One region of the Streptomyces sp. NPDC101225 genome, then DNA from elsewhere that is predicted to be linked to it. Evidence: riboswitches for the same ligand, from Rfam matches in the RefSeq annotation. Region 1 holds a riboswitch; each other region holds the start of a gene.
What was found. Region 1 has a riboswitch for cyclic di-AMP ahead of ACIRPX_RS24455 (NlpC/P60 family protein). Riboswitches for the same ligand answer to the same signal wherever they lie in the genome.
Positions count from the first base shown of each region.

Region 1 (2,255 bases):
GCGAAGGCGAGCGCCTTCGCGGCCTTGGTGGCGTACGTGGAGTCGACGGTGGAGGTGGACGTCGACGTGGAGGTGGAGCCCGAGTCCGAGGACGAGCCGGAGGTGGCGGCGGCGGCCTCCTCCTGGGCCTTCTGCGCGGCCGCCTGCTTCTTGGCCAGCTCGGCGGCCTGGCGGGCGGCCTCCTCCTCCTTCTTCTTCTGGATCGCCGCGAGCCGCGCCTTCTCCTCGGCGTTCAGCTTCGACAGCAGTTCGCGCGCGTCGGACAGCTTCTTCTGCACCGTGGACTTGGCGGTCCGCAGGTCGCTCTGTGTCGTGGTGAGCGTCTGGAGGTCCTTGGACGCCTGCTCGCGCTTCTTCATCGTCGCGGACTGCTCGGTGAAGTAGTCGTCGACCTCGCTCTTCTGACGTGAGGTCAGGCGCCCCATCAGCTGCGTCTGGTCGAAGTAGTCCTGCGGGGAGTCGGCGAGCAGGAAGGTCGCGGTGTCGGGCGCGGCGGCTCCGGTGCGGTACTGGGCCGCGGCGAAGGTGCCGAGCCGCTCCCGCTCGTCGTTGAGCTTCTGGGTGCGCTGGGCGACGTCGTCCAGGAGGGTGTCCACGCGCTTGCGCTGCGTGGCGGTCTTCTCCTTGGCCGCGTTGTACTTCTCGGTGGCCGATTCCGCCTGGCGGTAGAGGTCGTCGACCTTCTTCTCGACCTCCTCCACGCTCGGCCTGCCGTCGGCCGCGGGGGCGGCGTTGGCCGACTGGGACAGCAGGGCCACGGAGGTGAGGGCGGCCGTGGCGAGAGCGGGGGTGCGTATGCCTGCGACGCGCGAACCTGAGGGGCGGGACTTGCGGTGCGACGCCAAGGGAGGCGACTCCTTCCACGTTCCGCCTACCGGGTTAGCTGTCGGGTTCGGGCGGGTGGTTCGGAAGGCTTGCCCTACGGTCCGGGCCCCGTGCGGGAGTCGGGCCGATTCACCCCGGGAACGGTGGGTCCCCGGTTCCGGATGCGCGATGGCGTACCGGACTCGGCGGAGGCCGCGCGGCCCGGCGACGTTCGCCGGTGGGGGTCGTACGGCCTGCCCGGAACCGTAGCCAACTCGTGTGGCCCCTGTGAAGGTTGATGTTCGATATGCCCGATACATTTTCGTGACCTTTGGTCAAGGTGGCGCACGGCGCGGTCGTCCCGGAAGGATCTGCAGGAATTTGTGCATGATGTGACCGAACTGTCGTCGTGTGCCCGCTTCCGAGCGCTAATTTCCAGCCAGTCGCGGTCATCGGCCGTCCGTGCATCGCCGAGGCCGCCTGCACCGGCCTGACGGCGGCGGTCGCCGAGGTCGTCCGGGGGCGGCCGCGACCGGCATCGCCGCCGAACACCGCCGTCGAGCCGAGGCACAGCCGCACGGCGAGCCCGCGCAGCCCGCCGCGCGCGTGCGGGAGGTCGCGCTCCAGGCGGCCGGACCCGCGGCGGGGCGTCCGGCCCCGGCGTGCTCACCGGTGCCGTCGTCGACGCGCACGGCGACCTCTGCGGCGGCCGGTTCTTGGCCGGCGGCGTGACCAAGGTCTCGCACGAAGGCGTACGGGGGTTACGGGGGTGAAGGCGCCGTTCCCGGGCGGCGTCGCTGTGAGCCCGCGGGACGGCAAGGTCCGCGTCCGCGTCTGCGTCTGCGCCTGCGCCTGCGCCTGCGCCTGCGCCTGAGCGGTCGCGGACCGTGACGGCGCGCACCTGGACAGCGGGCGGTGGGGGCGCCGGGCTGTGGGAGACCGCCGGGCTGGGGGCGCCGGGCTGGGGGGAGACCGCCGGGCTGTGAGGGTCGCCGGGCTGGGGGCGCCGGGCTGTGTGTGGGGGCGTCGGCGGGCGGACAGGTCCGGCGACCCGTGGCCTCCGAGGGCCGCCACGTCACCGATCCGGCGAAGTTCCCGGGGTGGCGGCGGGCTGTCGGTGCGGCGCCCTAGACTCGGATGGCGATGAGCAGCCTCTTTGACGACAGCTTCCTGGCGGACCTCAAGGCCCCTCGCGGGCACGAGGAGGAGTCCCCGCCGCCACCCGAGGACGATCACGTACCGGAGCCGGTTCCGGACGATCTGTTCGGTGGGAAGTTCGACGTGCCGCCGGACCGGGAGGCGTACTACCGCGACGGCGCCCCACGCCCGGTGCTCGACCCGGCCGCCCTGCTGGACGGGCTGAACGAGAACCAGCGCGCGGCCGTCGTCCACGCCGGCACCCCCCTGCTCATCGTGGCCGGCGCCGGCTCCGGCAAGACCCGTGTGCTCAC
Region 1 is NZ_JBIWOE010000018.1:77,747-80,001, forward strand. It holds gene ACIRPX_RS24455 (NlpC/P60 family protein) at 1-845, opposite strand, end outside; cyclic di-AMP (ydaO/yuaA leader) riboswitch at 853-1,023, opposite strand; gene pcrA (DNA helicase PcrA) at 1,948-2,255, shown strand, end outside.

Region 2 (2,255 bases), on a different contig from region 1:
ATCTCGGGCAGGCGCTCGTTCCAGATCCGCACCCACTTCGCGGGCGTCGCCCCCGGGACGTACGCGAGCCGGAACGTGGGGGATTCATCCGAGCCTGTCACGCTGCAAGGCTACCGGCCGCGCCCGGTGCCGGATCACCGGCCGCGGTCGGGGCCGTCGCCCCCGCTCGATACCCTTGGCCCCATGAAGTCGCACCAGAGCCCCCAGACGATGAAGCCCGCGACCGCGGCGAAGAAGCTGGGCGTGTACCTCGAGGCCACCCCCGCCGAGTTCCGGGAGGGTGCCGTCTCGCGGGCCGAGCTCGACCGGCTGCAGGCCGATCCGCCCGCGTGGCTGCGCGAGCTGCGGGCCAACGGTCCGCACCCCCGTCCGGTGGTCGCGGCGAAGCTGGGCGTCTCCATCGCGGGCCTCGCGCGCGGCGGTGTCACCGAGGCGCTCACCACCGAGCAGATCGAGGCGCTGAAGCAGGAGCTGCCCGAGTGGCTGCAGAAGGAGCGCGCGACCCAGGCGGAGGTCCGCAAGGAGGGCGCGCGGATCAAGAAGCGCGACGCCGAGCGTGCGGCCCGAAGCGAGTCCGGCCGGTCCTGAACCCTCGCCGTCCGCGTGCCGAACCCCGGCCGTCCGCGACGGAATGTCGCCTTCCGCACCCGCCGTGTGCACGAACCACGTATCTGACGGAGCGTCACGACGAAGGTCACAAAAGCGTATCGGACATTCCGCCCCTCAACCTTCACACGAGCCGCACAAGTTGGCTAGTTTGGCGGCAGGCCGCACGAGTTCCTCCGGCGCCCCGCCGGGACGTGCGGCCTCCGCCGAATCCGGTGCGCCCGCGCGGCAGCCGGAGCCGGGGACCCAACCGAACGATGGGGTGAATCGGCCCGACCGCCCACCAGGGCAGGGGCCGTAGGGCATACCTTCCGGATCTACCGCCCGAACCCGACAGCTAACTCGGTAGGCGGAGATGGAAGGAGTACGGCTCCCATGGCGCCGGAACGATCGTCGCGCCCCGGAGGCCCCGGCCCCGGCATGCGCAATTCCGCTCTCGCCACCGCTGCCCTGACCTCGGTGGCCCTGTTCTCGCAGACCGCCGACGCCGCACCGGTCACGGGGGACGAGGGCCCCAGTCGCGAGGACGTCCGGCAACGGGTGAGCAGCCTGTACGACCGGGCCGAGAGCGACACCGGCCTGCACAACATCACCCGGGCGCAGTCGGCGTCCCGGGGCCGCGGCGCCCCCGCGGGCGGTGGGCGGACCTCGGATCCCGAGCTGGACACCATCGCCCGGCAGTGGTTCCAGGGGGCGCGTTCGTCCCTGGGCCCGACGGTGCCGGCGACCCTGCCGGCCGACCGGATGCCCGCCCGGCCCGGTGCGCCGGCCCGCCCGAGGGAGCCCGAGCGCCCGCCCGTGCCGCGGGCCGCCGGTGCCGCCCGGGAGCTGGAGGCGCCCGCCCGGCCCGTGCTCGAACTGCCCGCCGCGGAGTCCCGCGGACGTGCCGCCGCGGAGCTGACGGCCGGTCCGGCGGCCGCGCTGCCCGCCGTGCCGGCCCAGCGCCAGGAGAGCTCGGCCCCGCCCGCGGCCCCGCCGGAGCCGAGGCAGACGGTGCTGCGCCGCTCCAAGCAGGCGAACCAGCGCAAGATCGCGACGGCCAGCGACCTGCTGTACCGCTACACGGCCCGGCAGACGTCCGTGGCTCCGCTCGCCGCCGCCCAGCCCCAGGCCCTCACCGCATGGCAGGACCCGGCGGAGCAGTCCCGCCGTGCGGCCGAGGAGGCGTGGCGACTGCAGCAGCCCAGCGTGCTGGACACGGGGGTGCCCGCCGCCGAGGAGTGGTGGACGCGGCAGCCGACCGTGCCCGACATGGGCGCGGCCACGGCCGAGGAGGAGTGGCGGATACGGCTGCGGCAGCCCAGCGTGCTGGACACCGGGGTGCCCGCCGCCGAGGAGTGGCGGACACCGCGGCCCAGTGTCCTCGACACCGGCATCCCCGCCGTCGAGACGCCCGTCGGCACCCAGGCCGACCGGGCCGTCGCCTTCGCCCGCGCGCAGATCGGCAGGCCGTGCCTGTGGGGTGCGGTCGGACCGGAGTCGTACGACAACGCCGGCCTCACCCAGGCCGCGTGGAAGGCCGCCGGGGTGGTGCTGCCGCGCAGCACGTCCGAGCAGGCGAGCACCGGCACGGTGATCCCGCTCGCCGAGAGCCGCCCGGGAGATCTGGTCTTCTTCCACGACAGCTTCAGCCATGTCGGGCTGTACAC
Region 2 is NZ_JBIWOE010000023.1:70,601-72,855, reverse strand. It holds gene ACIRPX_RS28265 (LysR family substrate-binding domain-containing protein) at 1-101, opposite strand, end outside; gene ACIRPX_RS28260 (DUF5997 family protein) at 184-588, shown strand; cyclic di-AMP (ydaO/yuaA leader) riboswitch at 801-973, shown strand; gene ACIRPX_RS28255 (C40 family peptidase) at 1,027-2,255, shown strand, end outside.
Region 2: linked by a shared signal. The riboswitch ahead of ACIRPX_RS28255 (C40 family peptidase) and the one ahead of ACIRPX_RS24455 (NlpC/P60 family protein) in region 1 are both predicted to bind cyclic di-AMP.

Region 3 (2,255 bases), on a different contig from region 1:
GAGCGCGGCGTGCGCCGCCTGATGGTGGAGGGCGGCGGCACGGTCCACACCCAGCTGCTCCAGCAGGGTCTCGCCGACGAACTCCAGCTCGTCCTCGCCCCGCTCCTCGTGGGCGACCCGCACGCGCCCCGCCTCTTCGGCCCCGGCGCCTACCAGGGCGGCCGCCTGCGCCTGACGGAGACCCGGCGGATCGAGGACGTCGTGCTCATGCGCTACGAGCCCACCGCCCCCGGGGCCGGCCCGCTGCCCACCGCCGCCGACCACCGCTGGCTGGCCCTCGCCTGTGAGCTGGCGGCCCTGTGCCCGCCCTCCCGCACGGCCTTCAGCGTGGGGGCGGTGATCGTCGCCGCCGACGGCACCGAGCTCGCCCGCGGCCACTCGCGCGAGGGCGGCGACCCCGTCGCGCACGCCGAGGAGGCGGCCCTGGCCAAGCTCGGCCCGGCCGATCCGAGGCTGGCGTCGGCCACGGTCTACAGCAGCCTGGAGCCCTGCACCCGCCGCGCCTCCCGGCCGAGGCCGTGCGCCCGGCTGATCCTCGACGCGGGTGTACGGCGGGTGGTCACGGCCTGGCGCGAGCCCGACACCTTCGTCGCCGGCGCGGACGGCAGCGGCCTGCTGGCGGCCCAGGGCGTCGAGGTGGTCGTACTGGAGGAACACGAGGAGCAGGCCAAGGCGCCCAACCGTCATCTGCCGGGCTTCTGAGCCGTGGCGCCGGCAGTCCCGCGGATGGCGTATGCTGGTCACACACCGACGCGGGGTGGAGCAGCTCGGTAGCTCGCTGGGCTCATAACCCAGAGGTCGCAGGTTCAAATCCTGTCCCCGCTACTCAAGGCCCAGGGCCGGAATCCGGAAACGGATTCCGGCCCTGGGTGTTTTCCGCCCGGAAGGCCCGTCACCGGCTGTTGTCACCCGCGGTGACCGGGCGACCGCTTTCCGCATCACGACTGACACACCGTCAGAACGGGTGGGGTTTCCGGGGCGCGGTCAACTCGCCCGTTTTTCGCCTCTCTTGGCCCCTACGTCCAGGCCAAGAAGCATTAATGATCAAGCAGAACAGCTTGGAATCGGCACCCCGGGTCTATTAACGTTCGATAACGCAGCGCGGTCGTCCCAGCCGTCACAAGAGGCGGCTCCGTGCGCACGTGCCGAATCCCGCAAGGGAACCGGGGAACCACCACCCAGGGGTGAATCGCGTGGACACCGTCGTGGAGCCACGACTGGTATACGCGCGTAGGAGACCTTCCTGCTCCGAACCCGTCAGCTAACCCGGTAGGCGAGAAGGAAGGAAAGGAGCGCGCCCACGTGGCGTCCAACCCGCCTGCCCCGGCAGCACCGTTCGTGCCGAGCACCGAGCCCTTCGGCTTCCCCGGTCCCCGTTCCGACGAGGGTCCGTGGGAGGAGTGGAACCCCACCGAGGAGTCCCTCCGCCCGGTCCGCGGCCGGCACCGCGTCGCCAAGCAGCGCGGCGGCGGACTCGCCCGCAGCTCCACGGTCCTCGGCGTCGGCGTCATAGCCGCCGTCGGCGCGGGCGGCATGGCCAGCGCCAACACCGGCAAGCCCCCGGTGTCCATCTCCATGCCCGATCTGGGCTCCGTGGGCCACATGTTCGGTGGCTCGGCCGAGACGCCCAAGGGCTCGGCCACCGCGCTCAGCACCGTCGGAGTCAGCACCGAGGACACCGAGCAGGGCGCCCAGGACGCCGGTCAGGCACTGCGCGACCGCATCATGGCGCAGGCCGAGAGCCAGCAGGTCCAGGTCGAGAGCAAGGCCCAGTCCGTCACCGAGGCGGCCCTCGCCAAGCAGGTCGACGACGCCGCCGCGAAGGCGGAGAAGGAGGCGGCCGCCAAGGCCGCCGCCGCCAAGGAGAAGGCCGAGGCGGAGGCCAAGAAGGCGGCCGAGGCCGCGCGCCTGGCCGAACTGGCCAAGCAGTACACGCTCCCGGTCGTGTCCTACACGATCACCGGCACCTTCGGGCAGGCCGGCTCCATGTGGTCCTCCGGCTACCACACGGGCCTGGACTTCGCCGCCCCCACGGGCACGCCCATCAAGGCCGTCCACAGCGGCACCGTCACCGAGGCCGGCTGGGCCGGGTCCTACGGCTACCGCACGATCGTGACCCTGGACGACGGCACGGAGCTGTGGTTCTGCCACCAGTCGTCGATCAGTGTGAGCGTGGGCCAGAAGGTCAGCACCGGCGAGGTCATCGGCCGCGTCGGCGCCACCGGCAACGTGACCGGGCCGCACCTGCACCTCGA
Region 3 is NZ_JBIWOE010000050.1:21,728-23,982, reverse strand. It holds gene ACIRPX_RS40175 (dihydrofolate reductase family protein) at 1-702, shown strand, start outside; tRNA gene ACIRPX_RS40170 (tRNA-Met) at 752-825, shown strand; cyclic di-AMP (ydaO/yuaA leader) riboswitch at 1,134-1,291, shown strand; gene ACIRPX_RS40165 (M23 family metallopeptidase) at 1,303-2,255, shown strand, end outside.
Region 3: linked by a shared signal. The riboswitch ahead of ACIRPX_RS40165 (M23 family metallopeptidase) and the one ahead of ACIRPX_RS24455 (NlpC/P60 family protein) in region 1 are both predicted to bind cyclic di-AMP.